One region of the Bacillus haimaensis genome, then DNA from elsewhere that is predicted to be linked to it. Evidence: a T-box and tRNA genes for the amino acid it is inferred to sense, from the RefSeq annotation. Region 1 holds a T-box; the other holds one or more tRNA genes.
The links. The T-box of region 1 lies ahead of trpS (tryptophan--tRNA ligase). A T-box ahead of a tRNA ligase gene usually reads a tRNA of that ligase, here a tRNA-Trp.
Positions count from the first base shown of each region.

Region 1 (15,833 bases):
CTATCCGTACTACGACCAATTGCGATGAGCATGGTGATTGTGCTTATGCTCATACTCGGCGCTGTCAGTATGCGGAGCATGACTGTCGATTTATTCCCTGAATTAACCTTCCCGATAGTGGCCGTCACGACTACTTATGAAGGAGCTGGACCTGAGGAAATCGAAAATTTGATTTCCTCTCCTATTGAAAATGCAATGGGCACTTTGCCGAATGTAGAATCTGTGACATCGATATCAAGAACTGGCGGCTCACTGGTACTGGTTGCTTTCACATGGGGAACCAATATGGATTTCGCATCGCTTGATATGCGGGAGAGGATCGACTCCGTAAGGGACTTTTTGCCTCCAGGTGCTAAAACGCCGCGAGTTCTGAGATTTAATCCAAGTGACCTCCCCATTGTACAACTTGCTATTACAGACCCTTCAGGTGAAATGGTAAAAGCGAAGATGCTTGCAGAAGAGGAAATCGAACCTGAACTGAATAGCGTAGATGGAATCGCCTCCATATCAGTCGAGGGCGGTGCAGAAAGTGAAGTTCGTGTCACCTTGGACCCGAATACACTTTCGTCCTTTGGAATCTCCATTGATCAGTTGCAGCAAATCATCGCATCGGAAAACTTGAACCTTCCTGGTGGTGCTTTAACCGATCAGAACCAGGATCTGCCTATCCGGATTACGGGGGAATATGGATCGATCACCGATATTCAGACTCTCCCCATCCCAACCTCCAAGGGAATCATCCAGCTCGATCAGCTTGGTGAAGTAAAGGAAACACTTCAGCCTACCACTCAATTAAGCTATCTGAATGGTGAGCCTGCTGTAGGGATGTCCATCCTGAAGCAGTCGGGAAGCAATACCGTTACAGTAGCCAATGATATCAATAAAAAATTGGAAGAAATCAAGGAAACGCTTCCTGAAGGTGTTGAAATCAAGCCAATTTTTGATCAAAGCCAGTTTATCGAACAGTCCATTCGTGCTGTAGCGTCCAACATGATTCTCGGAAGCCTGCTTGCAGCTCTGGTTCTTTACTTTTTCTTAAGAAATTTGAGAAGTACGCTAATTATTCTGTTTTCCATCCCCCTTTCCATAGTGACCACGTTCATCTTTATGTACTTCAGCGGTCAGACGCTTAACCTATTGACGCTTGGCGGGTTGGCATTGGGAATCGGAATGATGGTGGATAACGCCATTGTCATTCTGGAGAATATATATCGATTAAGGCAAAAAGGGTATTCGCTGAAAGATGCGGCAATCGAGGGGACAAGTGAGGTCGGACCTGCCATCATTGCATCCACACTTACTACCGTCATTGTATTTTTGCCGATCGTTTTTGTCGACGGGTTGGCTGCACAGCTATTCAAACCATTGGCACTAGTTGTATCGTTTTCGCTTTTAGCATCATTGTTCACAGCTTTGATTATAGTACCTTTGTTCTCATCTCTATTATTGAAAGTGAATAAGAAGAGCTCGCGATTCGAAGAAAGATTCAGCTCGTTTTCTTTATGGTATAGAAAAATACTACATAGGGCGCTGCTGCATCCGAAGAAAACGATATCGCTAGTATTATTGCTCCTTGTGGCTTCCCTTTTTGGTACACCGTTTATTGGGAAGGAGTTTTTACCTCAGCAGGACCAAAGCTTTATTTCCATGACAGCGCGGTTGCCGGAAGGAAGCTCGCTTGATGCTACCTACGGTGTGATGGAGGATATCGATCAGAAACTGAAAGAGATAGAAGAGATAGACCTTTCCTTTGTTACAGTCGGAGGAACTGATAACTTCTCTGTTTCAGCCGGTACACAATCGAACAGGGCTAATTACAGTATTTTGCTTGTACCTTTGAGTGAAAGGAACAGGGCTGATACAGAGGTCGGAGATGAAATCAGAGAGCTGCTGCAGGACATTCCCGGCGTGGAGATTTCCATATCTTCCGGTGACTCCGGTTTCTCGCAAAACCCTGTATCCCTTAGCATTACAGGACCTGATCTTGATACATTAAAAGGTATGGCGGATCAGACCATTGATCTTTTATCCGATATTGAAGGTATCAGAGAGCCGAGTTCCAATTACACAGAGGGCAATCCGGAAATAGTCGTAGACATTGACCGGGTAAAGGCCAGTCAGTTCGGCGTTGGAAGTGCCCAGATCGCCTCGGCCGTATCCAGTGCAACAAGAGGCGTTGTGGCATCCAGAATGGCTCGTGAAGGAGAAGAGCTGGATATCAGGCTGACAATCGATGACACGTACACAAGCTCCATTCAAGACCTGGAAACCTTGCTCATCAGTACACCAACAGGGGAAAACATTCCGCTACAAGCTGTTGCATCTGTAAGCCGGGGACAAGGTCCGAGTCAGATAAACCGAACCGATCGCCTGCGTGAAATAACAGTTAATGCTGATATTGTGAACCGTGATCTGGGCAGTGTGGTGGATGATATTGAGAAGACCCTAAAGGAAAATGTCTATATTCCCACCAAACAATACAAAATTACCATCGGCGGACAGGATGAACAGATGAATGACGCTTTCTTCAAATTGGGAGGGGCCCTTGCGCTTGCAGTTGTACTGGTTTATATGGTAATGGCTGCCCAGTTTGAATCTTACTATTATCCTTTTATCATCATGTTTTCAGTTCCGCTTACCATTATCGGAATTATCGTAGGACTGTTAGTTACTTTCCAGCCGCTTGGGGTTGGGTCACTGGTTGGGATGCTCATTCTTACCGGTATAGTGGTGAACAACGCGATTGTTTTCGTAGATTACGTCAACTTATTGAAGAAAGACGGGAAGTCCACTGTGGAAGCAATTTTAATAGCCGGACCAACAAGAATCCGTCCCATCTTGATGACTACCCTTACCACGATATTAGGGTTGATCCCTCTTACTTTGGGGATTGGGGAAGGGATGGAAATTCAGCAGCCGATGGCAATTGTCATCGTATTCGGCCTAAGCTTTGCCACTTTAATTACACTGGTTCTTATTCCAGTATTGTACTATCTTTTGGATCGATTTAAAGAAAAAAGACAAGCGAAGAAATTAGAAAAAGCGGAGATATAAACTTCTGTTTGTAGAGAGGATGAAATAACGATGGGCAGAAAACTTATGTTGGCTGCATTTCTTATATTCGGCAGTTTCTTCATGTACCCTCCTGCAACAGCTGAGTCTCCTAAACAGTTGACTTATATTGCACTAGGAGATTCATTGACTGCCGGACTCGGCTCATCAGAGGAGAACTACTTGCGCATCCATGGATTTGTGCCCCAATTTACAAAGTATCTGAGAAAAGACAATACTGTCAAAGTGGAAAACTACGGTATCCCAGGAATAACTTCGACTGGACTTTTGGCACTGCTCACTGGGGATGAAGGGCTGAGGAACAGACTAAAAACCGCAGATATTATTTCCATCTCCATAGGGGGGAACAACTTTCTTCAGACTGTCCGTTCCCAGCCTGACCCGGTGGAGGGGCAGTTAGATCTTAATATGCAGATATTAGAAACATCCTTAAAGGAAACCTATGAAATGATAAGGGAAATCAACCCGACAGCCACCATCCTGTTGATTGGACTATATAATCCGTATCCACCTGGTCATTCCCTCCATCAGCTTGGTAAAGAATATGCACCTAAATTCAATGCAGCTGTAAAAAAACTGGCTTCACAATCCACTCTATTCATAGACCCTTATCAAAAATTCATCAACAAAGAAGTGGAACTCACCCATATAGAAGAGGATGATATCCACCCCAATGACCAAGGGTATCTGGAAATAGTAGCGCTCATGAAAAAAGCATATGAAGAGATGCAATAAAAAGTGCTTCCGTGATGGAAGCACTTTTTTTCATATGTACGTATGATTAAAGTTTGGAAAGGATATTATTATCATCATTATCCTCTTCGTCAAAGCTCAACACCTTATCGACAGTTTCATAGGACTCTCCGTACAGCTCCTTGTCCTTGTAGGTATGAACCTGTTCATACATCTGTTTCATCCCCTCAAAGATTGCCGCTTCGTCCTGGTTGTTCGGTGACCAGTACAGTATCTCCATCTGATTCACTTCATTTGTTGCCAATGATCTTCTGCTGTACCCGATGGAGGATGCATGATCAAAGCCTTCCCTCTTGTAAAACTTCAGCCTCTTTTCCGTATCCGTATCTTCATAGTCCACCGGCTCCACTTCCAGGATGATCGGCTTCCCTTTCTGTTTCAGCTTTTCTAGAAGTTTGTGGCCAAGTCCCTGTCCTCTTGACGCCTTTGATACAAACAGATAGTCGATAAAAATAAACTGGTCAAATTCGGCATACATCAAAACATGATGCTCGCCTTCATCCTTATGGTACATATGCCCTTTTTCTTTTAATAATAGATCCATATGCTCTTTTGATTTCATCTCTTCTACCGGAAAATATTGATTTAATTTTTCATACCAATTCATCTCTTTAACTGATCCCCTTCCATCTTTTTCTTTGGCTGTTTTCGCCTTCATTGTTGTTAATTAGATAAAGTGTAAGCATTAAATGCAGCCCGTTGATTTCCGCTCCGTTCACAAGATTCCTCGGGGACGGATGGGAGCCTTAGGATAAGCGAACGCCTGGAACGGAGACCAACAGGGAGTTTAATGTTGACATCTTATCTTTAGCCCAACCCTATACTAAAAACAACAATCTTTACGAAAAGAGCCTTTTCTTTCTCCTATTTAAGCATAACATACATAAACATACCTCAACGTTAATATACCCTCTTTCTTTTATGATAGTCATAATTTACAATAGAAGCAGGATGTATTTATACATAAGGCAAAGGGGATGTCAGTGTGATAGAATACTTTATTGATTTTGGACTTGTAGCTACGCTGATTATAGCAATTACGGCCGTAATGGGTGTCCTGGCCAACGGTATCGGTGAAAAATTGTTCGGTCGCAACAAAAAAGGCTCGGAAAGCTTCGATAAATCCGCTAGCATGCAAGCAGGCTGGAAAAGCGTCGGCGGCGGAAAAAAGTGAATAGATAAGAAAAAGCTGCACTCTTTATAATGAGAGGCAGCTTTTTGTTTGACATATCACACCGCTGTTGATTTCCGCGCAAGTCAGCAGCGACACGCGGGCGGGTAGGGAGCCTCCTCGGCTTCGCCTGCGGGGTCTCCCTGACTCCGCTTCTCCCGCAGGAGTCTACGACTTGCGCTCCAATCAACAGCTGGAGACGGCCTATAATCAACCGTACTCTTTAACAAAGTCTTATGATTGTATCGATTATTCCCCAAGCGGTTTAAAGTTTACACCCTCAGTATATGTGTTGCCGGCATTCCATAAAAGGAACTCTTCAATTCCATTTTCATTCAATGCGCGAATTTGATCTTCCACCTGCTGCTTGCCATAAGGAATATAATTTCCTGCTCCAAGCCATGAGGCGGTGAAGTCCTGGATCCATGGCCTTGATATCGGGCGTTCCTCTAGCTCATCCAGCTTGGCATTTTCAAATTTTGCATATTCTGCAATAATTTTATATGGCTCCGTATCAGGTTTGGCCACTCCAAAATAGGAGGTCCAATGACTTGGATAGATCATGGACGATATGACATCAACATGTTCAGAGATGCGGCTGAAGTTCTGTCCGATCCCAGGTGCTTCAGGCAGAGTTGCGGTATAGCCGAATATGTCCACAGAAACCTGAACATTGTATGGTTCAAGCTTTTCTCGTGCGTATTCCACAAAATTCGTTACCGCTTCCACGCGCTTTTGAACATTATCAAGGTCAAGATCTTTATAATCACCGTATCCATATTTAAGGGTTGTATCCCTGTTTTCGAACCCTTCCGGATAGCGTACATAATCGAACTGGATTTCCTGGAAGCCCATTTTTGCAGCTTCGATTGCTATATTGACATTATACTCCCAAACCTCTTTCATAAATGGATTAACGAAGGATTCCCCTCTTCCATTCTTCCAAACCTGACCATTTTCCACAAAAGATAAATCCGGACGCTTTTCTGCCAGAACAGAATCCTTGAAAACTACGATTCTACCGATTGGATAAATCTGCTTTTCTTCCAGCTTTTTCATCATTTCCTGCGTATCCCCAATATAAGGCTGCGCAATATCCATATATGGCGATCCCTCTTCCGGTATGTACGTCAGATATCCATGATCGTCCTTGATGTCAATAACCATCGAGTTAAGATCAGTAGAGTCTAGCAGATTGATCAGACGTTCAAACCGTTCACCTCCAGCAGAGTGCGCTGTTACATAAATTCCTCGCACCGCATCAGGATACGCAAACTCATAGCCTGAATCAAATGCGAATCTCGCCATGGAAACCGGCAATTCTTTTTTCTGTACTTCTACCTTTTTTGTCATGTGCTTCTCAACCTGAAGACTTTCCTCTTCAGCCTGCACTGGAGAGAAACACATCATACTTAGTGCCACTGCAGCAGCTAAGCCACCGAACCATTTTTTCATCATTCTCCCCCATTTTCATCTCATTTCCTGTTAGTTCTATTATAAAGGAAAATCGTCTTCTTTTTGGCTTTTTCACCAAATTTCTTCAAAATAATCCAAGAGTACCAGTATATTGATACAGACTAGTGTAACTTTTAGTTCTGTATATTTTATTAGGGATGCCAAACTTTTATTAATTGATTATCCACGAAAAAAAAATAACCGATCCTTTATATGGACCGGTTACTTTTTTAAAGATTTATTGAACAACAGCGTTTTCTGCCTGATACTTCTTGAGTTCTGCCTCAGAACATAATACGAAATGTCCTGGCTTCACTTCACGAAGCTCAAGTTCCTCGTTTTCACCATATTCATGTTCTTTAGGGTCGTATGCAAAACGCTTACGAGTGCGCTCGGAATCAGGATCCGGTTGAGGGATAGCCGATAATAGAGACTTGGTGTAAGGGTGGATCGGGTTGTTATATAGCTCATTGCTATCAGCAAGCTCGACGATTTTCCCAAAATACATTACACCGATTCTGTCACTGATGTATTTTACCATCGACAAGTCATGAGCGATGAAAAGGTATGTTAATCCTTTTTCCTTTTGCAGCTTTTTCATCAGGTTGACAACTTGTGCCTGGATGGAAACGTCCAGTGCTGAAATAGGTTCATCCGCAATGATGAACTCAGGCTCTACAGCCAATGCTCTGGCAATTCCGATTCGTTGACGCTGTCCACCACTGAATTCATGAGGATAACGACCAGCGTGATCTTTGTTTAGTCCTACTGTTTCAAGTAGATCGTAAACCTTTTGCATGCGTTCCTTTTTGTTTTTAGCAAGTCCATGAATGTCGATGCCTTCTGCGATAACATCAGCAATCGTCATTCTTGGATTCAATGATGCATAAGGATCTTGGAAGATCATCTGCATTTTACGGTTGAACTTCAACAGTTCTTTTTTGGATTTTTTGCCGTGGACATTTTCGCCCTCAAACAATACTTCACCATCTGTAGCATCATAAAGGCGGATGATCGTGCGGCCCGTTGTAGATTTACCACAACCTGATTCCCCAACAAGACCTAGTGTTTCACCACGGTAGATATCAAAATTCAATCCATCCACAGCACGAACCATATTAGGCTTTCCTTCATTGAAATACTGCTTCAAGTTACGGATTTCCAATAATTTTTCACTAGTGGCCATTGTTATTCACCGTCCTTTATCATAACAGGCTTATCGAAATTGTTAGGCATGTGACGTCTGCGCTTTTGAACAGCCAGCGGCGGTTCAACCTTTGGCGCGTCTTCATGCAATAACCATGTTTTTGCAAAGTGAGTTTTTGAAATCTGGAACATCGGTGGCTCCATTTCCAAATCAATCTGCATGGCAAATTCGTTACGTGCTGCAAATGCATCACCAACTGGAGGGTCTGTCAGATCTGGCGGAGTTCCTGGAATCGCATAAAGCTCAGCTTCATCTCCTAGCTCCAGATCAGGCATGGAGCTCAATAAGCCCCAAGTATACGGATGTTGTGGGTTGTAGAATATTTCATCCACTGTCCCCATTTCAATTATCTGTCCACCATACATAACGGCAACACGATCCGCTACGTTAGCTACAACACCTAAATCATGTGTAATAAAGATGATGGAGGTTTCAATCTTTTGCTGAAGATCCTTCATCAAGTCAAGAATCTGCGCTTGTATCGTTACGTCAAGTGCAGTTGTCGGTTCATCAGCAATCAATACTTTCGGATTGCAAGCCAGGGAGATTGCAATAACAACCCTCTGTCTCATCCCACCGGAGAATTGGTGCGGATATTGCTTAAAGCGTTCTTCCGCCATAGGAATACCTACTAAACGCAATAGGTCTATCGCTTTTTCTTTTGCTGCACTTTTACTTAATTTCTGATGTTTGATAATGCCCTCCATGATCTGTTTTCCAACAGTCATCGTCGGGTTAAGTGAAGTCATCGGATCTTGGAAGATCATCGAGATATCTTTACCGCGGATTCCTTGCATCGCTTTCTCGGAAAGCTTTGAAAGGTCTTTTCCGTCAAACAGAATCTCTCCATTTTTGATATGGGAGTTGTTTTTTGGCAATAGTCGCATTATGGTTTTTGTTGTAACCGATTTTCCGGAACCGGACTCTCCAACAATCGCTAGCGTCTCCCCTTTTTTCAAATCAAAGTTAACGCCACGAATTGCTTTGACTTCTCCACCGAATGTATCAAATGAAACGTGTAAGTTTTTTACTTCGAGTATTTTTTCCATGTTCATTTCACCTGCCTTTAAACTAGTCCTTCATTTTAGGGTCTAATGCATCACGCATACCGTCTGCAACAAGGTTGAATGCGATCATCAGCAAACTGATGATAATTGCAGGGTAGATCATGATGTGTGGGAAAATCTGTAACGATTTATATCCATCTTCTATCAACGTACCAAGGGAAGCCATTGGAGGCTGCAGCCCCAAACCGATGAAGCTAAGGAATGCTTCAAAGAAAATCGCACTTGGGATTGTGAACATTGTGTTTATGATAATTACCCCTACTACGTTAGGTAGTAAGTGCTTTGTAATAATCTTCCTATCAGATGAACCGAGTGTCCTCGATGCCAAAACAAACTCCTGGCCTTTTAGCTTTAATACTTGTCCCCGGACTACCCGAGCCATTCCGACCCAACCGGTTATGGTGAGGGCGATGATGATGGCCAACATACCACGTTCCATGACAAGTATCATCAGTATTACGATTACAAGGTTAGGAATACCAATCAATACTTCAATAATACGCTGCATGACATTATCGACGCGGCCGCCATAGTAAGCGGAAATACCACCATATGCAACCCCGATTACCATGTCAATTAATGCTGCCAATAAAGCGATAAAGACGGAAACCCTGGTACCTTCCCAAATCCTGGTCCATAAATCGCGACCTAAACCATCTGTTCCGAACCAGAAATAATCCGTGATACCACGTTGTTCATAAATGTCTACACCATTTCTGGTACCATCCATGATCCCAAGGTTTTCAATTCCAGGCATCTTAGCCGGTAAATTGGCTCTCATAAGGTCCTGATCATTGAATCCATGGCTATTCATAAATGGTCCAAAGATCGCTAGGAAAGTGATTAAGAAAAGAATGAAAACACCAACAATTGCGGCTTTATTTTTCTTTAATCTCAACCAACCAGTTTGCCAATAGGTTAAACTTGCTTTTGAGATTTTCTCACCTTTGTTTGGATCTTGCTTTGCTGGTTCAAATAGCTCTTTAGGAAGTTTTTCATAATTGTTATTCACTATTTTTTACCTCCTGCCAAACGGATACGCGGATCGATGACTCCGTAAAGGATATCAACAATCAATACAATCAAAATGAATAGTGCAGCAAAGAAAAGAGTTGTACCCATGATTACCGGGTAATCGTTAGTAGTAATGGAACGTACGAACTGTTCCCCTAATCCTGGTACTGCAAATATTTTTTCGATTACAAGCGTACCTGTCATTAAACTTACCGCAAGTGGCCCAAGTACGGTAACCACTGGGATGAGTGCATTTCTCAAAGCATGTTTGAATGCGATATCAAAAGAAGATGCACCTTTTGCTCTTGCAAGCGTTATATAGTCCGATCCCAAGACCTCAATCATTTCTGTACGCATGAAGCGTGCAGCTATAGCAATCGGGAACATGGAGAGTGCAATTGTAGGAAGTACGGTATATTCCCAACCATTCCAAAACGCCACCGGGAACCATCCTAATTTTACTGCAATATAATATTGCAATAATCCTGCAAAAACGAAAGAAGGAATAGATTTACCTAATACCGCCAAAACTGTAGAACCGTAATCCACCCATGTGTTTTGCCTTAGCGCTGCAATCACACCAAGAAAGATACCAATGATGGTTCCAACAAGCATTGCCTGGAAACCTAATTGTGCAGAAGGTCCGATACGCTGCAAGATCAGGTCGGTAACACTTCTGTTGTCATATTGAAAGGAAATACCAAGATCCCCTTGTGCTAGACTTAGAATGTATTTTGCATATTGCACTGGGACAGGATCATCAAGACCGTATTTGGCATAAAGAATCGCCTTTTGGGCCTCTGACATTTTCTCCTGCATGGTAAACGGAGTACCTGGCATTAGTTTCATCAAGAAGAATGTAAATGAAGCGATTAAAAATAAGGTGATGATCATATAGAGAATACGCTGCAATAAATACTTAGTCATTTTTGCACCTCCTAAAAAAGTGTGAATAGTCAAACTATCTATAATCTTCCCTATAATTCGACAATTTGTTTACAGGGAAAAAGAGAGTATATATTTCAATATACTCTCTTTTTCTGAAGTTTGGAAGAAATAATTTTATACTGATATATCTTTATTATTCTTTTCCGCTAATGTAAGCCCACTTGTAGCTGAAGTCTGGACCAAAGTTATGTTTGTATACGTTTTGCACGTATGGCTGCCATAATCTTGTAGTACCACGTTGGTAGATCGGTGCAATCGCTGCATCTTCTTCAAGAAGGATGCGCTCAGCTTCTTGCATAGCTTCGAAGCGTTTTACAGGATCGTTCGCATAAGTTGTCATTACATCATTTAAAAGCTTGTCATACTCAGGGTTTGAGTAACCCATTTTGTTGTTTCCACCATCAGTGATCCAAAGGTTTGCGAAAGAAATTGCATCTAGGTAGTCAGGACCCCAACCAGCTAATTGCATGTCATAATCCATCGCTGAATCTAGATCTAGACGTTGTGCAAATGGTACTTCTTTCAATTCGATAGTTAGACCAGGAAGGTTCGTTTCGAATTGGTTTTGAAGATATTGTTGCATGTTTTTAGCTGTTTCAGTGTCTCCACCAAGAATTTCAATTGTAAGTGCATCAGTTCCTAACTCTTCAAGACCTTTTTCCCAGAATTCTTTTGCCTTTTCAGCATCGAATTTGTTGAAGTCGCCGAATTTTTCACGGAAGTCTTCACCAGTTTCAGGATGTTGAACGAATTCTACAGGTACAGAGAAGTTAGCAGGTACAGAACCGTTATTCAATACAACTTTTGCAAGGTCTTCTTTGTTGAAAGCCATAGCTAGTGCTTTACGGATGTTCACGTTAGCTAAAGCTTCATTTTTAGTTTGGTTCATTTTAAACCAGAAGATTGTCGGCTCCAAATATTGGATCAAGTTTGGATCTTCTTTGTAAAGGTCAACAAACTCAGAAGTTAAACCAGGTGAGATATCAATTTGTTTAGCAGTATAAAGGTTAACCCCAGTGGATACTTCTTTAACTACTTTTACATTGATTTCATCTAATTTTACAGTGTCTTTATCCCAATATTTATCGTTCTTCGTCATTGTCCAGCCTACTTCATGCTCCCATTTGGATAAAACGAATGGTCCGTTGTAAACTAGGTTTTCTGCTTCTAGAGCGTAGTTTTCACCTTGCTCCTCAACAAAACCTTGGTGTTGCGGGAAGAAAGTCGGGAATGTCATTAAAGATTCGAAATAAGCAACAGGTTGCTCTAATGTTACCTCAAGTGTGTAATCATCAAGTGCTTTAACGCCTAGCTCTTCTAAAGGAAGTTCCCCGGCAGATACTTTTTCAGCGTTCTTGATTTTACCATTCATCATATATGGTCCATACTCGGATCCTACTGTAGGATCTACAGCACGCTGCCAACCGTATACGAAATCTTTAGCAGTTACAGGGTCACCATTGGACCATACTGCATCTTCACGTAGTGTAAAAGTATAAACAAGTCCATCTTCGCTAGCTTTATGTTCTTTTGCGATACCTTCAACTACTTCATCATTTTCGCTAAGTCTGTAAAGACCTTCAAAAACGTTGTTCATTACGTTGAAAGCTACTGCATCTGTTCCTTTAACAGTATCCATTGTAGGAATTTCAGCAGAGTCTAAAACATTAAGTACTTGTGGTCCAGTTGCTTCACCTTCACCAGCAGGTGGTTGTCCTTCACCTTTTCCATTATTGTTCTGTGCATTGTTTCCGCCGCCACAAGCAGCTAAAAATACACTAAGAACAAGTGAAAGCGCTAAAAGAAGTAAAAATTTTGACTTTTTCATTTACTTGACCCCCCATAAGAAATGTGTCGAATTTTGTTAGTAATTCGAGGTAACGATTTTTATTATACAAGTTTTCTAAACATTGTGCATTCATTATTTTAACAACAATTTTACAAAATACTGATTTTTCAACTATTATCATTACAAAAATAGTTCTTTAGACCTACAAGAAATGCGTTCATTTCATGAGTTTTATTGCAATTTCTTTACAATCTTTTCATTAATTTTACAATGTATTCTTATAGGTTATTCCTTTTATAGTCTCTTTATATTTGTCATATTCTATTCATTTCTTTACAATACAATTTAGCAACTTATTTAGGAGGAATTATGAATAAGACAATAAAATCCGCTGGCATATACTTTTTGGTTCTTTTGTCATTAACCTTATGTACCGGATATTTCTATTACGGTACTTTCTCTTTACTTGTATTTATTAATACATCCTTCTTCTTTTCCGGAATCACCTTATTTTTTTCATTGCTCATTCTAGTCACTCAAAAAGGTTTTTTTGATGGGATCTCTTATGGATTCAGAAAAATCTTTGCTACTAAACAGGCCGATAAACAATTGGAAGAAGATCTGGCATCTGAGATGAGAAATCCTTCCGAATTACTTGACCCTATTAACATTTTCCCGATGGCTATCGGTGCTTCTGCGCTTTTTGCTTGTATGCTTTTAAGCTTATTTGTCTATTATAATAGTTGATATTTACCAATAATTAAGCTATAATAAAGTACAATTTATTACAAAATGCAATGAAAAAGAGTAGTACTGATCAGGTTAGTTTTTAGAGAGTTTGTGGGTGGTGGGAACAAACAACTAACGTTCAGGAATGGACTTTCGAGCATCTAGCTGAAAAGAAATGAGTAGGCGAAGACGTTACCTTACGTTACAGGGTCAAGTGATTTCTGCAATTTCTTGCATGAAATAATAAGGGTGGTACCACGGTCCATTCGTCCCTTTTTTTGGGATGAATGGGCCTTTTTGTATGGATTTTTAACTATTTTTAAATTGGAGGAGTCAATATGAAGACAATATTTTCCGGCATTCAGCCGAGTGGCAATGTCACATTAGGAAATTACATCGGGGCAATGAAGCAATTTATTGAATTGCAGGATGAATATAACAGTTATTTCTGCATTGTGGATCAGCATGCGATCACTGTTCATCAAGATCCCACTGAACTTAGAAAAAGCATTCGAAAACTCGCTGCCCTGTATGTTGCGATTGGACTTGATCCAGAGAAGGCTACATTATTCATCCAATCGGAAGTCCCTGCACATGCACAACTGGGCTGGATGATGCAATGTGTTGCATACATCGGTGAGCTGGAGCGCATGACTCAATTCAAGGATAAATCCGCTGGTAAAGAGGCCGTAACTGCGGGTCTACTAACGTATCCGCCATTGATGGCAGCGGATATTCTACTCTATAACACGGACCTTGTGCCTGTAGGGGAAGATCAGAAGCAGCATCTTGAATTGACACGTGACCTGGCTGAAAGGTTCAATAAGAAGTACCGTGAGATTTTAACCATTCCGGAAGTGAAAATCCCAAAAGTTGGCGCTCGTATCATGTCTTTGACTGAGCCAACCAAGAAAATGAGCAAATCAGACCCTAACCAAAAATCATTCATTTCCTTGCTTGATACACCAAAACAAATGGAAAAGAAAATCAAGAGTGCAGTGACGGATTCTGAAGGAATAGTAAAATTTGATAAGGAAAACAAACCAGGTGTTTCCAACCTACTATCCATTTATTCTATCCTTGATAATAAATCTATCGAGGAACTGGAAACTTATTATGAAGGAAAGGGATATGGCGAGTTCAAGGGTGATCTTGCTGAAGTGGTAGTAAACGCATTGGAGCCAATTCAAACTAGATACTACGACTTAATTGAATCCGATAAATTGGATAACATCCTTGATGAAGGTGCTGAGAGAGCAAACCGTGTCGCCATGAAAACTTTAGCAAAAATAGAAAATGCAATGGGATTAGGTAGAAAGAAAAGAAGATAAAACAAAAAGAGTAGGAGGTGTTCATGCACCTTCTACTCTTTTCTTTATTCCCTCGGAAACAATTAATTCACTTTTGGGTGTTGCTCCAATTCCCACAGTTTTTCAAAGAATGGTTGTCCTTTTACTAAAGATTCACAGAACATCTGATGCTTCAAGGACCATCCATCCCTGGTCTCTTCAAATAATTGTGTCCATACTTCTTCAAATGTCATTCTTTGAATCTCCCTATAGTGCAATGGATTCCACTCTGTATACCAGTAGCGGACTTCAGCAACATTGCTCGTCGACCTTAACTGATCAAGCGCCATAAATAACAACTGTTTCAATTGTCTTTCCTTACGGGTCAATCCGTTCATGATCTCCGGTGATGGAGATAAAATGTGATAGTCCTTCTCCGTTTTTGTGCTAGGCGAGAAGGCAAACACTGAAAAATCATGGCTTTCCACCATGTCATATACTAATTGCTCCTGTCTAGGAATCAATCTGCTTTTTCTGATCGGAATGTTATATCCGATTGTGTCCACAGCTAATATTCCTTTCCCGTCTGTCACGACAAAACAATAATCTAATTGAATCCGCTCATGATTTTTCCTGATATAGCTTTTTTGAAAAATCTCTTCTAGTAAAGATGGAGGCAGCTCTTGGAGGTCGTTTTCAATGTAGTTGAATAGAACAGACTCTACTTTTAGTAATGGAACCTGATCTAATAGCTCCACACTATCGTCTTTTCTCCATTCGTGAAAATGGCAAACATTATATCCGTTTTCTTCTCCTTCAAACCAATTTACCCATACGTCATGAAGATACAACATATCATACCCCTCACTTCACATCTACTCTTTATTTATCAAACAGTATGGGCAGAGAGGTGCAAAATTATTCCATATAAGCCATATATTTTTCCATTTCAGTCTTTTTCTCTGAAAGTAGGCCTGTTCTTTTGCAACGCAAAGAGTGTCCAGGTTACTGTTCCTATTCCTACTGGAAGCAGATAGCATTCTGGACGTAAAAGGATAAATTGAAGAAACTCTACTATACTGCTGCCTGTGGCGAATAGATTCAAATAGGCCAGGATACTGATCCCTCCGGAAACTGCCATACCAAAACCACATAGGAAGAAAAAGCCTCTTATCATCATCCGTCACTCATTGAAAAATCGTCATATTTCATCATAAACGAACTCCTTGTCCATTCTTGTACTACTAGTTTATGTTCGGATGTAGGGTTGATGACACTTTCCAATTAAATCAGGCGGATCTTTTCGATTTATTGGCAAAAAAAAAGAAAAGTCAAGAGT
Region 1 is NZ_CP158164.1:2,587,066-2,602,898, forward strand. It holds gene ABN702_RS13210 (efflux RND transporter permease subunit) at 1-3,054, shown strand, start outside; gene ABN702_RS13215 (GDSL-type esterase/lipase family protein) at 3,085-3,807, shown strand; gene ABN702_RS13220 (GNAT family N-acetyltransferase) at 3,854-4,432, opposite strand; gene ABN702_RS13225 (hypothetical protein) at 4,811-4,999, shown strand; gene ABN702_RS13230 (putative glycoside hydrolase) at 5,246-6,454, opposite strand; gene ABN702_RS13235 (ABC transporter ATP-binding protein) at 6,690-7,637, opposite strand; gene ABN702_RS13240 (ABC transporter ATP-binding protein) at 7,640-8,707, opposite strand; gene opp3C (oligopeptide ABC transporter permease) at 8,730-9,737, opposite strand; gene opp3b (oligopeptide ABC transporter permease) at 9,737-10,666, opposite strand; gene ABN702_RS13255 (peptide ABC transporter substrate-binding protein) at 10,821-12,515, opposite strand; gene ABN702_RS13260 (DUF3899 domain-containing protein) at 12,846-13,223, shown strand; T-box leader at 13,265-13,482, shown strand; gene trpS (tryptophan--tRNA ligase) at 13,544-14,536, shown strand; gene ABN702_RS13270 (YjbA family protein) at 14,599-15,348, opposite strand; gene ABN702_RS13275 (hypothetical protein) at 15,444-15,635, opposite strand.

Region 2 (15,833 bases), 330 kb from region 1:
ATGATTGGAATGATTTTCTGGTCATAGGTATCTCCATTGGTCACTTCAATCGGGAAGGACATCGTAAAAATGAGCATAATCAGCAATACCATAAGAAATTCATAATTGATTCTTTTCGTAAAATCCGTTATGCCTTTGCTTAAAAATTGGTGATAAAAAAGAATAGGAAATAATATGATTAAAACATGATATAAAACGTGTCCGATATTTTCAAACATACCAACGCTCCTACAGGCCTAGACTCGACGTTAAATGATGTAACATTATCACTTCTATTACTTCTCCTTTCGTATCATTTTCTCCTTCTGGCAGGCAAAAGAAAAACCAGCTCAATAGGCTGGTTTTTCTTTATGCATATTTCATTTCCTGTTCTTTCTTAAAGAACTCCTTCATGGCATGAAATACATCCGGCTTCTGTTTCAGAATATAATGGCGGAACTTTTCATCGTTTACATTTTTATAGGCTGACATGAGAGTGGAGTGCCTATTGTACTGATTTACCTCCCCATAGCCGAACATATTGGATACCTTCATCAGCTCCCCTACCAGCTTCACACAACGTTGATTGTCAGAGGTCAAGTTATCTCCATCGGAAAAGTGGAATGGATAAATATTAAAACGTGTTGGATTGTATTTCGTATCAATAAGTTCCAGCGCTTTTCGATACGCTGAGGAGCAGATGGTACCACCGCTCTCCCCCTTGGAGAAGAAGTCCTCTTCACTTACGACCTTCGCTTCCGTATGATGGGCGATAAACTCAATTTCCACTGTTTCGTACTTCGTTCGCAAAAAGCGTGTCATCCAGAAGAAGAAGCTTCTGGCCATGTATTTCTCCCACATGCCCATGGACCCGCTCGTATCCATCATCATTAGCACCACTGCCTTGGAGTCCGGTTTCACCACTTCATTCCATGTCTTGAATTTCAGGTCCTCCTGAAAGATGGGATGGAAGCTGGCAGTTCCTGTCATGGCATTCCGTTTATATGCCGACATCATGGTACGCTTCTTATCGATATTCCCCATTAATCCGGTGCGTCTTATATCATTGAATTCATAGTGTTCTATTATATTTTCATCTCGTTCTTTCTGTTGCAGATTCGGAAGCTCCAACTGATTGAATAATGCGGCCTCTAAATCCATCATGGAAACTTCCGCCTCATAATAGTCCTCACCAGCCTGATCTCCTGCTCCCTGCCCTTTTCCTGGACCCTTCTGCTGACCCGACCCGTCCCTGGCAACCACATCGCCTACCTGACTTTCTCCATCGCCTTGGCCAACGTGCTTGTTTTTGTCATAATTATAACGAATTCTGTACTCATCTAAAGACCTGATTGGAATCTTTACGACCTCTTTGCCATTTGACATTACAATGTTCTCTTCTGTAATAAGATCTGGCAAATTATTCTTGATAGCCTCCTGGACCTTTTCCTGATGGCGCTTCTGGTCGTCGTGGCCTTTTCGATGGAGGGACCAATCCTCTTTGGATACTACAAAATTCGTCTCATCTGACATCGTCATTCGATATCCCTCCTTTTATTTGGTTAAAAAAACATTTTTACACTTACCGGAACATTTTCGTCATAAGTCACATACAATATCTTGGTGAAATTTTAAAGAGACCAACCTTCTAGCGAAAGAAAGGTTGGTTACTCTATCCTATGCACGCAAACGAAATAATTGACAGATTATTTAGATAATTAGGCTCTTAATACGTCAAAATTAGACAAGCGTCAATGCTTTCTTAGTATTACTAGATTTATGCGCTGTGCAGCTCGTTTTATACTGATATAGAAAAATAAAAAACCTTCCAGACCTCTGGAAGGTTTTACTCTTTTTCATTATCTTCATTGTTTTCATGTTGCTTTGGATCCCGTTCCTGGTCCGTTTTATTCTCCTTAAGCTGCTCCATTTCCTTAGCCAGCTTCTCCATTTCCTTTTCGTTTGGCGCCATTGTATTTTCAATTTCAGTAGATTTGTCTTTTTTCATTGTTATCACCTCTTATTCTTAATTTTCCCATTTTGTGTGGATATGAAACCATGGTGTGTATGAATATGTCTTCTTACCTATTATGCGAACTGGAAGAGGGGGGATGGACTTGGTATTGTTATGAAGAGCTTTTGTAGGAGGGATGAGTAGGAAAAAGCTCTTCATTGAGACTGTGAAGAGCTTTTGGGTGGCTTTCTTCATGTTAAATGTCCATCATAAGCTTGATGATGGACTTTTTTACCGACTTTTTCATACAAAAAGGCCTTCATCAAAACGATGAAGACCTGTAAGTTTATTCTACTCTTGTCATCCACTATCTGTTCAGTAAGCTTCCAACATAGCGCAGCAGGTCATTGGCGGAGGTGGAGTTATAGCCATGCTCATCCACCAGTCGTGCCACTACCTCATTAATCTTCTTCAATTGCGTCTCATCCGGGGTCTTGGATGAAGTCGTGATCTTCACCACATCCTTCAGATCAGCAAACAGCTTCTTCTGTATAGCTTCTCTCAGGCGCTCATGGGAGTTGTAGTCAAACCGCTTCCCTTTGCGCGCATAGGCGGAGATGCGGATCAGAATCTCTTCACGGAATGCCTTCTTCGCATTTTCCGAAATACCGATCTGCTCCTCAATGGAACGCATCAGCTTTTCGTCTGCACTCATTTCTTCCCCGGTTAACGGATCGCGCAGTTTCGCTTTATTGCAATACGCCTCCACGTTATCCAGATAGTTATCCATCAATGTCTTAGCAGACTCCTCATAGGAATACACGAACGCCTTCTGTACTTCCTTTTTCGCGATATTATCATATTCTTTTCTGGCAACCGAAATGAAGTTCAGGAATCGTTCACGGTCCTCATTGGATATGGAGGCATGCTGATCCAATCCTTCCTTCAGGGAACGCAGCACATCAAGGGCATTGATGGATGGCACTTCTTTTCGAATAATTGTAGAAGAAATACGGTTGATGACATAACGAGGATCGATCCCGCTCATTCCTTCATCCGCATACTCCTTTTTAAGCTCCTGAATATCGACCGAATTGAAGCCCTCCACCGACTCTCCATCATACAGGCGCATCTTCTTCACCAGATCAATATCACCGCGCTTGGCTTCCTTCAAGCGGGTAAGAATAGTAAACATAGCTGCCACTCTTAACGTATGAGGAGCAATATGAACGTTCGCAACATCGCTCTCATTAATCATCTTCTCATAAATTCTTTCTTCTTCTGTCAGCCTCAAATTATATGGAACCGGCATTACGATAATACGCGAATGCAATGCCTCGTTCTTCTTATTGGCGATAAACGAGCGATATTCCGTTTCATTCGTATGCGCGACAATCAATTCATCCGCACTAATGAGCGCAAATCGCCCAGCTTTGAAATTCCCCTCCTGCGTCAAGGACAATAAGTGCCATAGAAACTTCTCATCGCACTTTAGCATCTCCTGGAATTCCATCATCCCACGATTCGCCTTATTGAGCTCCCCATCAAAACGATAGGCACGCGGGTCGGATTCAGAACCAAACTCCGCTATGGTTGAAAAGTCGATACTGCCCGTCAGATCTGCAATATCCTGCGACTTCGGATCGGATGGACTGAAGGTACCGATACCGACACGCTGATTCTCCGATAGGAAAATCCGCTCAACCAATACATCTTCAATACGTCCCCCATATTCTTTTTCAAGCCTCATCATATTCAATGGCGACAGATTGCCTTCAATTCGAATGCCATACTCCTGATAGAAGTCATCCCTTAAATGGTGCGGGATCAGATGAAGGGGATCTTCATGCATCGGGCACCCCTTGATCGCAAAGATTGCTCCACGTTCTGTATGGGAATACTGCTCCAACCCTCTTTTTAAAATGGTGACAAGCGTAGATTTCCCCCCACTGACAGGTCCCATCAGAAGAAGAATCCTTTTTCGGACATCCAACCGCTTTGCTGCTGGATGGAAATACTCCTCTACCAAGCGCTCCAATGCTTCCTCCAAGCCGAACAAAGCACTGCTGAAGAAATTATACTTCCGCTGGCCATTTACCTCTTCCACACCAGCATCTTTGATCATATTGTAAACCCTTGAATGAGCGGATTGCGCTACCCATGGTTCCCTTTTTATAATCTCCAAGTACTCTCCGAAGGTTCCTTCCCACTTCAGCCGCTGTTCTTCTTCCCGATACTTTTCAATTTTTCTTAAAATATCCATAAGGACCTCCCCTTTATTACATCTTCAAGAGCGTGATTGCGTGATTAATATACTCTATGCTCATCCTGAATGAAACATGCTAAGAAAAGCGGAGGGCGCTCGTTTTGCGGCGTACAAACTGGAGCACACTGACTGAGATAAAGGAAACACGGAGAGCGCTAGCGATCCGATGTTGACTTATCGTAGGGAAGTGGGCGAAGTTTGTTAGCCGCAAGCGCCCGGAGCTAGACAATGAAAAGCGGAGCCGGCTCGTTCTGCCCCGACATAAAAATGGCTGTCATAAATTATCCACACATTCCATTCACATTACTTGTCCTTTGGGATATAATATAGATAGTATGCTTACTTGAAACTACCTTACATAAGGAGGAATTATCTATGGGAACAAGCGGATTCCTGATTCTTGGCGTTTGCCTAGCATTCCTAACAGCAATTTTCACTGCTGGCTTTGAAGGAAAACCAGGTACTCGTAAAAAGTAATAAAAGCACATACAAAAAAGGCCTCCACATGGAAGGCCTTTTCTATTTACACTTCCGGACATTCGATGGAAAGATCCGGATAGCCCTGCTGACGCAAAGCTTCATATATTAAAATAGCTGCCGTGTTCGATAAGTTCAACGAACGGACATTGGTCGTCATCGGCAAACGCAGGCACCGCTCTAAATTGCTCTGAATCAAGTCCTTCGGCAAACCGGTCGTCTCTCTCCCGAAAACAAAGAAGTAGTCTTTATCCAGACTGCTGTAATCAAAAGAGCTATGCGGCTTTGTTCCATACTTCGTAATATAGAAAAATTCCGCTTCCTTGTTCTTTTCAAACAACTCATCCAAAGAATCGTAATATAACACGTTCACAAATTCCCAATAATCCAGACCCGCTCTTTTCAGCATTTTATCATCTGTTGAAAAGCCCAAAGGTCGGATCAGGTGCAAAGTAGTGTTGGTTGCTGCACAAGTACGTGCAATGTTTCCTGTATTAGCCGGAATCTCTGGTTGATATAGTACAACATGTAATCCCACAATCGTCACCTCAATTTATACCTCAAATATTTCCTATACAACAATACCTTTTTATTGAATGAGAAGCAACCTTTAATTCCTGTCGATGATATGAAAAAACTTGTATTTGATATTCGGTGTATAAGCGGTGGAATCCTCATACTTCCAATACCGCATTCTACTATTATAAGTGTGCGCATTTACCAGTGGCTCATTATTCGGATCCTTGGCTACCACAATCGTATTATGGTCAAATCGACCATCACCTTCAAAATCATAACAGATGACATCCCCTGGCATGAGCAGATCCGCACGTGCCACTTCTCTTGACTTCATCCCCGATTTGGCAGTAGGGAGGTACCAGCGGAGGGCATTTGCGACAGTCCAGGTGTAGCTCCAGTCTTTGTTCCTCATCCACCACGCACCGCTTTTTTTCGGATAACCAACCATTGGAGCTCCGCCTTCATGCAAGCACTGAGAAATGTAATTTGTACAGTCCACATCAAATTTCTTGTACTTTGGATTAAACGTATTCCACCATTGCTCCGCGTAGCGAACTGCTTCCAACCTATTATAAGTAAATCTCACGTTCCTTTCCAAGTCTTCCTCCTCCATCGATGGAAGGGATACCTCCTGCATATTCACGCCCTCTTCATGCAGGGGTATATCCTGGACAACATCTTCTCCATGCCAAACTGCATAGCGTTGATCCGCTTCTTCCTCCATATACAGCTCTTCCTTAAGCTTTATGAGATACCTCACATGCACTTCATATATGGCTGCCTCTTCGTCCATATCCCTGTTCATGGATAGGATTCTCCCAGTTGCGTAACATTTCACGATTTCCGCACCTCGCCTGCGATGCATCTCCTGCTTACTTGAAATAGTATCTCCATTAATAATGGCTCTACCTGAATGCCTGCTTTTAGATACATATTGTTCCAACCTTTTCTGAATATGCAGCATAAGCTTCTCCCTCATGTACAACCCTCCATCATATTATCCTTATATTCATAGTATGATGGGGGATTGATAATCATTAGAAAAAGTTGGAATACAAAAAAAACGAGAGTTTCACCCCTCGCCTTTTAGCATCTCTATCCCTTTATCAATTTCAGATCGTACATCTTCATCCTTTTCTGTCTCTTTAAACTTAATTAATGCTTCCAGCGCAGATATATCTCCTATTTTTCCGACTGCCCAAGCAGCAGTACCACGTATAACAGGCCTAGTATCATTCTTCATCAATTCCAATAGATCAGGAACAGCCGTCTTGTCCTTATAATGTGCCAGCGCCAAAATGGCATTACGCTGGATAGGCTTCTTCCCTCTCCACGAGCCTGAAACCCTTTCAAACCTTTCCTTGAATTCCCTATTTGATATTGTGAGAAGAGGCTTCAACGTTGGCTTCACAATTTCTGGATCCGGCTCCATTTCAGGATGCAAATGAAAGTCCATCCCCTTGTTTTCAGGACATACCGTCTGACAGGTATCACAGCCATAAAGTCGGTTACCGATCTTCGTCCGATACTCCTCTGCCAGGAACCCTTTCGTCTGTGTCAAAAACGCAATGCATTTATTCGAATCGAGCTGTCCACCTTGAACAAGCGCTCCTGTCGGACATACCTCCACACATTTATTGCATGTACCGCAATTATCCTCCAAAGGCTTATCCGGTTCAAAGGCAATGGTCGTAATCATTTCCCCTAGATACACATAAGACCCAAACTCGGGAGTAATGATTGCACAGTTCTTACCGCTCCAGCCGATGCCTGCACGTTCTGCTACAGCACGGTCACTAAGCTCACCTGTATCAACCATTGATTTCATAGATGCATCAGGCTGTTTCTCCCTTATGAATGCCTCCAACTGCTGGAGCTTGTCCCTCAAAATATGATGATAGTCCATTCCCCAGGAAGCACGGCAGAAAATCCCTCTCCGATCCTCCCGTGTACTCCGTGGAGCATCCTTCAGCTTCGACGGATAGGCCAATGCGATGGCAATGATTGATTTAGCTCTTGGAAGCAGCAATTCAGGATTCGTCCTCTTCTCAATATCAGACTCCTCAAAGCCAGACTGAAACCCGTTTTCCTGCTGCACTCGCAACCTCTCTTTCAACCCGGTAAAAACACCTGCACTAGCAAATCCGATTTTATCGATACCTATCTCTTTGCTAAAAGCAATTATCTCGTCCTTCAACTTCCGGTTGGCTATATTCAAAATAAACACCTCCTCTATAAAAACTGCTTAAAGCCTTTCTATCATTCATCATTTCTATATCCTAAACGAAATATGATACACTTACCATATTGAAAACAATGGAAGGGATGAAAAGTATGCAAGTAACGCTGGAATCTATAGTCAAAAAACTTATCCCCAATGCAAAATTCGGTATCATATTCTATGAAGATATCACAATTGGCAGCTCCCCTCAAATGCTGAAAGGAAGGATCCGCCTTTTTCAGGAATCCTTGAACATAGACCTGCTTGAGAAAGAAATGAAAGACATACCAGGAATCATGGAATGGCGGTCTGTCTTCAAACAAACCGGCACAGACCCTTCCAGATATCGCCCTTCGGTTGAAGCCCTTTATCGCCGTATTAAAAAAGGACAGTTCCTGGAGCCTTTCAACTCTGCTGTAGACCTGAATAACTTCTTCTCCCTAAAATACGAAATCCCCCTAGGTATCTATGATTCCACAAAGATTAACGGGGACATCTCCATTACAATTGGAGAGGCAGAAAGCACCTACGAAGGACTCAATGGTCGGGAAATCAGCCTCAAGAACATGGTACATGCAAAAGACGCCACAAGCTCCTTCGGCAGTCCCTTTGTAGACAGCCAAAGAACCGCCATCACAGAAACCACCACTTCAGCAGTACAGATCATATACCTTAAGCCCTCCATGGACACAGAAGAATGCAAAAAAATGCTAGACGCCATTCTAAAAATGTTCACCCAAGTCCATGGCGGCACGGGACGCGTAGTCATGTTGGGGACAGGTTCCTTGTCCCACATAAACAACAGCATATAAATTGAGAGCCTCTTCATTTAACAAGAAGGGGCCTTTTGCATTCGCTGCCTTTTATGTATAAACTAAAAAACGCAATGCATCGTTTTCAAGAAACGAGACACTGCGTTATATACTATGTATGGAGCGGGTGATGGGAATCGAACCCACGACATCAGCTTGGAAGGCTGAGGTTTTACCATTAAACTACACCCGCATAGACAGGTTCGAGAACTTGTCTATACTTTAAGTACCGGTGGCCGGGGTCGAACCGGCACTCCAGAGGAACACGATTTTGAGTCGTGCGCGTCTGCCAATTCCGCCACACCGGCATAACAATAAAACAACTATTCAAATGGTGCCGAGGACCGGAATCGAACCGGTACGGTAGTCACCTACCGCAGGATTTTAAGTCCTGTGCGTCTGCCAGTTCCGCCACCCCGGCTTATATCTATATAAGCCTTCGTTTTTTGAATAGTGGAGGTGGCAACCGGATTTGAACCGGTGATAAAGGTTTTGCAGACCTTGGCCTTACCACTTGGCTATGCCACCTGAATGTTATATGGAGCGGAAGACGGGATTCGAACCCGCGACCCCCACCTTGGCAAGGTGGTGTTCTACCACTGAACTACTTCCGCAAAATGGCTGGGCTAGCTGGATTCGAACCAACGCATGTCGCAGTCAAAGTGCGATGCCTTACCGCTTGGCTATAGCCCAATAATATTGCTATTAATATTTATGCTATTTGTATTGATCTATATGAGTAAATCAATCATTTAAAAAATAATGGGGCGACTGATGGGAATCGAACCCACGAATGCCTGAACCACAATCAGGTGCGTTAACCACTTCGCCACAACCGCCACAATATTAATAAAAATTGGCAGGGGCAGTAGGAATCGAACCCACACCGGAGGTTTTGGAGACCTCTGTTCTACCGTTAAACTATGCCCCTATAGATGAATATGTTACTCTTTTTTAGAAAATGGTGGAGGGGGGCAGATTCGAACTGCCGAACCCGAAGGAGCGGATTTACAGTCCGCCGCGTTTAGCCACTTCGCTACCCCTCCATATATGTGGTGCCGGCGATAGGAGTCGAACCCACGACCTACTGATTACAAGTCAGTTGCTCTACCAACTGAGCTACACCGGCAAATGAAAACTTTTCAAGGAAAATGGTGGCTCGGGACGGAATCGAACCGCCGACACATGGATTTTCAGTCCATTGCTCTACCAACTGAGCTACCGAGCCTTAAAAATGGCGGTCCCGACCGGGATCGAACCGGCGATCTCCTGCGTGACAGGCAGGCATGTTAACCGCTACACCACGGGACCATTTTGGTTGCGGGGACAGGATTTGAACCTGCGACCTTCGGGTTATGAGCCCGACGAGCTACCAGACTGCTCCACCCCGCGATAATATTAATTAAGTTATGACTTATAGTATTCTATAAAAACTTAATGGTGGAGGATGACGGGATCGAACCGCCGACCCTCTGCTTGTAAGGCAGATGCTCTCCCAGCTGAGCTAATCCTCCAATGTAATAAAAGTTATTTTCAAAAGGAATATTTTTTTCGCTAGCGCGATTTGGTTAGTTATTTTCGCTAGCGCGAAAAAACTTTGGTGACCCGTACGGGATTCGAACCCGTGTTACCGCCGTGAAAGGGCGGTGTCTTAACCGCTTGACCAACGGGCCAATAAATAATGGCGGAGAGCAAGGGATTTGAACCCTTGAGACGGCGTTGACCGTCTACACGATTTCCAATCGTGCTCCTTCGGCCACTCGGACAGCTCTCCATAATATGGCTCCACCAGTAGGATTCGAACCTACGACCCTTCGGTTAACAGCCGAATGCTCTACCGCTGAGCTATGGTGGATCAATATCAGCCTGGCAACGTCCTACTCTCACAGGGGGACAGCCCCCAACTACCATCGGCGCTGAAGAGCTTAACTTCCGTGTTCGGTATGGGAACGGGTGTGGCCTCTTCGCCATCATTACCAGACAAATATTATTATAATATATCTTTGAAGAAAATCAAGCATTTTTTTGCTATATTCCTTCAAAACTAGATAACGTTTTTCTTATCAAGATTCACAAGTGTCGTTCATTGTTTTTTGGTTAAGTCCTCGATCGATTAGTATTCGTCAGCTCCACATGTCGCCATGCTTCCACCTCGAACCTATCTACCTGATCATCTTTCAGGGATCTTACTTACCGAAGTAAAAGGAAATCTCATCTTGAGGGGGGCTTCATGCTTAGATGCTTTCAGCACTTATCCCGTCCGCACGTAGCTACCCAGCTATGCCTTTGGCAAGACAACTGGTACACCAGCGGTGCGTCCATCCCGGTCCTCTCGTACTAAGGACAGCTCCTCTCAAATTTCCTGCGCCCACGACGGATAGGGACCGAACTGTCTCACGACGTTCTGAACCCAGCTCGCGTACCGCTTTAATGGGCGAACAGCCCAACCCTTGGGACCGACTACAGCCCCAGGATGCGATGAGCCGACATCGAGGTGCCAAACCTCCCCGTCGATGTGGACTCTTGGGGGAGATAAGCCTGTTATCCCCGGGGTAGCTTTTATCCGTTGAGCGATGGCCCTTCCATGCGGAACCACCGGATCACTAAGCCCGACTTTCGTCCCTGCTCGACTTGTAGGTCTCGCAGTCAAGCTCCCTTGTGCCTTTACACTCTGCGAATGATTTCCAACCATTCTGAGGGAACCTTTGGGCGCCTCCGTTACTCTTTAGGAGGCGACCGCCCCAGTCAAACTGCCCACCTGACACTGTCTCCCAGCCCGATAAGGGCTGCGGGTTAGAATTTCAATACAGCCAGGGTAGTATCCCACCGACGCCTCCACCGAAGCTAGCGCTCCGGCTTCTCAGGCTCCTACCTATCCTGTACAAGCTGTACCAAAATTCAATATCAGGCTACAGTAAAGCTCCACGGGGTCTTTCCGTCCTGTCGCGGGTAACCTGCATCTTCACAGGTACTATAATTTCACCGAGTCTCTGGTTGAGACAGTGCCCAGATCGTTACGCCTTTCGTGCGGGTCGGAACTTACCCGACAAGGAATTTCGCTACCTTAGGACCGTTATAGTTACGGCCGCCGTTTACTGGGGCTTCGGTTCAAAGCTTCGCTTGCGCTAACCTCTCCCCTTAACCTTCCAGCACCGGGCAGGCGTCAGCCCCTATACTTCGCCTTACGGCTTCGCAGAGACCTGTGTTTTTGCTAAACAGTCGCCTGGGCCTATTCACTGCGGCTCTCTCGGGCTTTAACACCCTAACAGAGCACCCCTTCTCCCGAAGTTACGGGGTCATTTTGCCGAGTTCCTTAACCAGAGTTCTCTCGCTCACCTTAGGATTCTCTCCTCGCCTACCTGTGTCGGTTTGCGGTACGGGCACCATACTCCTCGCTAGAGGCTTTTCTTGGCAGTGTGAAATCAGGAACTTCGGTACTATATTTCCCTCGCTGTCACAGCTCAGCCTTATAGGAGAAGCGGATTTGCCTACTTCTCAGCCTTGCTGCTTAGACGCACATATCCAACAGTGCGCTTACCCTATCCTTCTGCGTCCCCCCATTGCTCAAACGGAGTGGAGGTGGTACAGGAATATCAACCTGTTATCCATCGCCTACGCCTTTCGGCCTCGGCTTAGGTCCCGACTAACCCTGAGCGGACGAGCCTTCCTCAGGAAACCTTAGGCATTCGGTGGAAGGGATTCTCACCCTTCTTTCGCTACTCATACCGGCATTCTCACTTCTAAGCGCTCCACCAGTCCTTCCGGTCTAGCTTCAACGCCCTTAGAACGCTCTCCTACCACTGTTCGTAAGAACAGTCCGCAGCTTCGGTGATACGTTTAGCCCCGGTACATTTTCGGCGCAGAGTCACTCGACCAGTGAGCTATTACGCACTCTTTAAATGGTGGCTGCTTCTAAGCCAACATCCTGGTTGTCTAAGCAACTCCACATCCTTTTCCACTTAACGTATACTTTGGGACCTTAGCTGGCGGTCTGGGCTGTTTCCCTCTTGACTACGGATCTTATCACTCGCAGTCTGACTCCCATAGATAAGTCTTTGGCATTCGGAGTTTGACTGAATTCGGTAATCCGATGAGGACCCCTAGTCCAATCAGTGCTCTACCTCCAAGACTCTAACATATGAGGCTAGCCCTAAAGCTATTTCGGAGAGAACCAGCTATCTCCAGGTTCGATTGGCATTTCACCCCTACCCACACCTCATCCGCTCACTTTTCAACGTGAGTCGGTTCGGGCCTCCATTCAGTGTTACCTGAACTTCACCCTGGACATGGGTAGATCACCTGGTTTCGGGTCTACGACCACGTACTCATTCGCCCTATTCAGACTCGCTTTCGCTACGGCTCCGTCTCATCGACTTAACCTTGCACGGGATCGTAACTCGCCGGTTCATTCTACAAAAGGCACGCTATCACCCATTAACGGGCTCTAACTACTTGTAGGCACACGGTTTCAGGATCTATTTCACTCCCCTTCCGGGGTGCTTTTCACCTTTCCCTCACGGTACTGGTTCACTATCGGTCACTAGGGAGTATTTAGCCTTGGGAGATGGTCCTCCCTGCTTCCGACGGGATTTCTCGTGTCCCGCCGTACTCAGGATCCACTCAGGAGGGAACGAAGTTTCAACTACAGGGTTTTTACCTTCTATGACGGACCTTTCCAGATCGCTTCATTTACCCCGTTCCTTTGTAACTCCATGTTGAGTGTCCTACAACCCCAAGAGGCAAGCCTCTTGGTTTGGGCTAATTCCGTTTCGCTCGCCGCTACTCAGGAAATCGCGTTTGCTTTCTCTTCCTCCGGGTACTAAGATGTTTCAGTTCCCCGGGTCTGCCTTCAGTACCCTATGTATTCAGGTAAAGATACTGCTCCATTACGAGCAGTGGGTTTCCCCATTCGGAAATCTCCGGATCAAAGCTTACTTACAGCTCCCCGAAGCATATCGGTGTTAGTCCCGTCCTTCATCGGCTCCTAGTGCCAAGGCATCCACCGTGCGCCCTTAATAACTTAACCGTTGACAAACTAATTGTCATGTTTTTTCGATATCAGCGATGATATCTTAAAAGAAAATTACTAAGATGAACGATACTTGTGAATGTATCTTGATATTACTTAACGTTATCTAGTTTTCAAGGAACATGGCTACTGATTTGCATCACTTCATGCGATGCTTCAGAGCGTTACTTCATGCTGCCATGCGCTGAGGAATCCAACTTCTTGAATTCACTTGCAGACGCAAGCGCATATTTTTTTGAGAGAATGCTCTCTCAAAACTAAACAAAACAAACAGCGTCATATTCCTTAGAAAGGAGGTGATCCAGCCGCACCTTCCGATACGGCTACCTTGTTACGACTTCACCCCAATCATCTGTCCCACCTTAGGCGGCTGGCTCCAAAAGGTTACCCCACCGACTTCGGGTGTTACAAACTCTCGTGGTGTGACGGGCGGTGTGTACAAGGCCCGGGAACGTATTCACCGCGGCATGCTGATCCGCGATTACTAGCGATTCCGGCTTCATGCAGGCGAGTTGCAGCCTGCAATCCGAACTGAGAACGGTTTTATGGGATTGGCTCGACCTCGCGGTTTTGCTGCCCTTTGTACCGTCCATTGTAGCACGTGTGTAGCCCAGGTCATAAGGGGCATGATGATTTGACGTCATCCCCACCTTCCTCCGGTTTGTCACCGGCAGTCACCTTAGAGTGCCCAACCTAATGCTGGCAACTAAGATCAAGGGTTGCGCTCGTTGCGGGACTTAACCCAACATCTCACGACACGAGCTGACGACAACCATGCACCACCTGTCACTCTGTCCCCCGAAGGGGAAAGCCCTATCTCTAGGGTTGTCAGAGGATGTCAAGACCTGGTAAGGTTCTTCGCGTTGCTTCGAATTAAACCACATGCTCCACCGCTTGTGCGGGCCCCCGTCAATTCCTTTGAGTTTCAGTCTTGCGACCGTACTCCCCAGGCGGAGTGCTTAATGCGTTAGCTGCAGCACTAAAGGGCGGAAACCCTCTAACACTTAGCACTCATCGTTTACGGCGTGGACTACCAGGGTATCTAATCCTGTTTGCTCCCCACGCTTTCGCGCCTCAGTGTCAGTTACAGACCAGAAAGTCGCCTTCGCCACTGGTGTTCCTCCAAATCTCTACGCATTTCACCGCTACACTTGGAATTCCACTTTCCTCTTCTGCACTCAAGTTCCCCAGTTTCCAATGACCCTCCACGGTTGAGCCGTGGGCTTTCACATCAGACTTAAAAAACCACCTGCGCGCGCTTTACGCCCAATAATTCCGGATAACGCTTGCCACCTACGTATTACCGCGGCTGCTGGCACGTAGTTAGCCGTGGCTTTCTGGTTAGGTACCGTCAAGGTGCGAGCAGTTACTCTCGCACTTGTTCTTCCCTAACAACAGAGCTTTACGACCCGAAGGCCTTCATCACTCACGCGGCGTTGCTCCATCAGACTTTCGTCCATTGTGGAAGATTCCCTACTGCTGCCTCCCGTAGGAGTCTGGGCCGTGTCTCAGTCCCAGTGTGGCCGATCACCCTCTCAGGTCGGCTACGCATCGTCGCCTTGGTGAGCCGTTACCTCACCAACTAGCTAATGCGCCGCGGGCCCATCCTTAAGTGATAGCCGAAACCATCTTTCAATAAGGAACCAGGAGGTTCCTTATATTATCCGGTATTAGCTCCGGTTTCCCGAAGTTATTCCAGTCTCAAGGGCAGGTTGCCCACGTGTTACTCACCCGTCCGCCGCTGACTTACAAAAGCAAGCTTTTGTAAGTCCGCTCGACTTGCATGTATTAGGCACGCCGCCAGCGTTCATCCTGAGCCAGGATCAAACTCTCCAATAAAGAGTTTGAGCTTATGCTCAAATGTTGACTAGCTTATATTTCTTTTTCGTTCTTTGTTAATCTCGATAAGATTAACGTGGACGCTGTTGTTTTGTTTAGTTTTCAAAGATCATTTCAATCAGTCAATCGCTCAGAAGCGACTTTATTAATATAACATGTTTCATCATTTCAAGTCAACATGTTTTTTAACTTTTTTCTTTCGTTTGTCTCGCAATTTGTTTTCTCTTGCGGCGACGAATACTAATATACCATGGATTCTTTATAACCGTCAATAACACTTTTAAACTTTTTTAAAATAATTTTTTCGAGTCCTTTTTTAGCGTGAACTCCAGAAACAATCTCCTATTAAATACACATTCAAGAAGGGGTATTTCTGGAGTTCTTTGCTTGGAATAACTTTATTGTTATTCTACTACCTTATACTTTCGGTGGTACACGCCCTTACCTTTCGTTTCGACCTGTTCTACTTCGATGTACCCTTTTTCAACCAGGTAGCCGACTAGAACACTTAGATCTACGGAGTACTTGGAGAGCTCGGGATGATGTAGCAACTCATGGTAGGACCAGGCGTCCTCTTTTTCCACCATCGCCTCCAACAGATGCTTGGCCCCTGTTTTGGTTCTGGAATAGATAAGAAACTCACTTGCCAGGAAAAGAAGCTCCAGTCTTTTATCGATTGGTTCCTCTCCTGCAATTAATTCTTCATATAATTTATATATTTCCGGTTCAATTTTTTT
Region 2 is NZ_CP158164.1:2,918,533-2,934,365, forward strand. It holds gene ABN702_RS14805 (ATP-binding protein) at 1-218, opposite strand, end outside; gene yhbH (sporulation protein YhbH) at 349-1,518, opposite strand; gene ABN702_RS14815 (hypothetical protein) at 1,826-1,987, opposite strand; gene ABN702_RS14820 (PrkA family serine protein kinase) at 2,301-4,196, opposite strand; gene trmL (tRNA (uridine(34)/cytosine(34)/5-carboxymethylaminomethyluridine(34)-2'-O)-methyltransferase TrmL) at 4,723-5,223, opposite strand; gene ABN702_RS14830 (amidase domain-containing protein) at 5,287-6,174, opposite strand; gene queG (tRNA epoxyqueuosine(34) reductase QueG) at 6,268-7,407, opposite strand; gene ABN702_RS14840 (B3/4 domain-containing protein) at 7,530-8,228, shown strand; tRNA gene ABN702_RS14845 (tRNA-Gly) at 8,348-8,421, opposite strand; tRNA gene ABN702_RS14850 (tRNA-Leu) at 8,456-8,536, opposite strand; tRNA gene ABN702_RS14855 (tRNA-Leu) at 8,561-8,649, opposite strand; tRNA gene ABN702_RS14860 (tRNA-Cys) at 8,683-8,756, opposite strand; tRNA gene ABN702_RS14865 (tRNA-Gly) at 8,768-8,842, opposite strand; tRNA gene ABN702_RS14870 (tRNA-Gln) at 8,847-8,921, opposite strand; tRNA gene ABN702_RS14875 (tRNA-His) at 8,992-9,067, opposite strand; tRNA gene ABN702_RS14880 (tRNA-Trp) at 9,086-9,159, opposite strand; tRNA gene ABN702_RS14885 (tRNA-Tyr) at 9,191-9,274, opposite strand; tRNA gene ABN702_RS14890 (tRNA-Thr) at 9,282-9,357, opposite strand; tRNA gene ABN702_RS14895 (tRNA-Phe) at 9,381-9,456, opposite strand; tRNA gene ABN702_RS14900 (tRNA-Asp) at 9,464-9,539, opposite strand; tRNA gene ABN702_RS14905 (tRNA-Met) at 9,544-9,620, opposite strand; tRNA gene ABN702_RS14910 (tRNA-Val) at 9,667-9,742, opposite strand; tRNA gene ABN702_RS14915 (tRNA-Glu) at 9,827-9,901, opposite strand; tRNA gene ABN702_RS14920 (tRNA-Ser) at 9,911-10,002, opposite strand; tRNA gene ABN702_RS14925 (tRNA-Asn) at 10,009-10,083, opposite strand; rRNA gene rrf (5S ribosomal RNA) at 10,093-10,209, opposite strand; rRNA gene ABN702_RS14935 (23S ribosomal RNA) at 10,322-13,254, opposite strand; rRNA gene ABN702_RS14940 (16S ribosomal RNA) at 13,547-15,096, opposite strand; gene ABN702_RS14945 (nucleotidyltransferase-like protein) at 15,501-15,833, opposite strand, start outside.
Region 2: it encodes a tRNA-Trp, which carries the amino acid that the T-box ahead of trpS (tryptophan--tRNA ligase) is inferred to sense. The anticodon was not compared.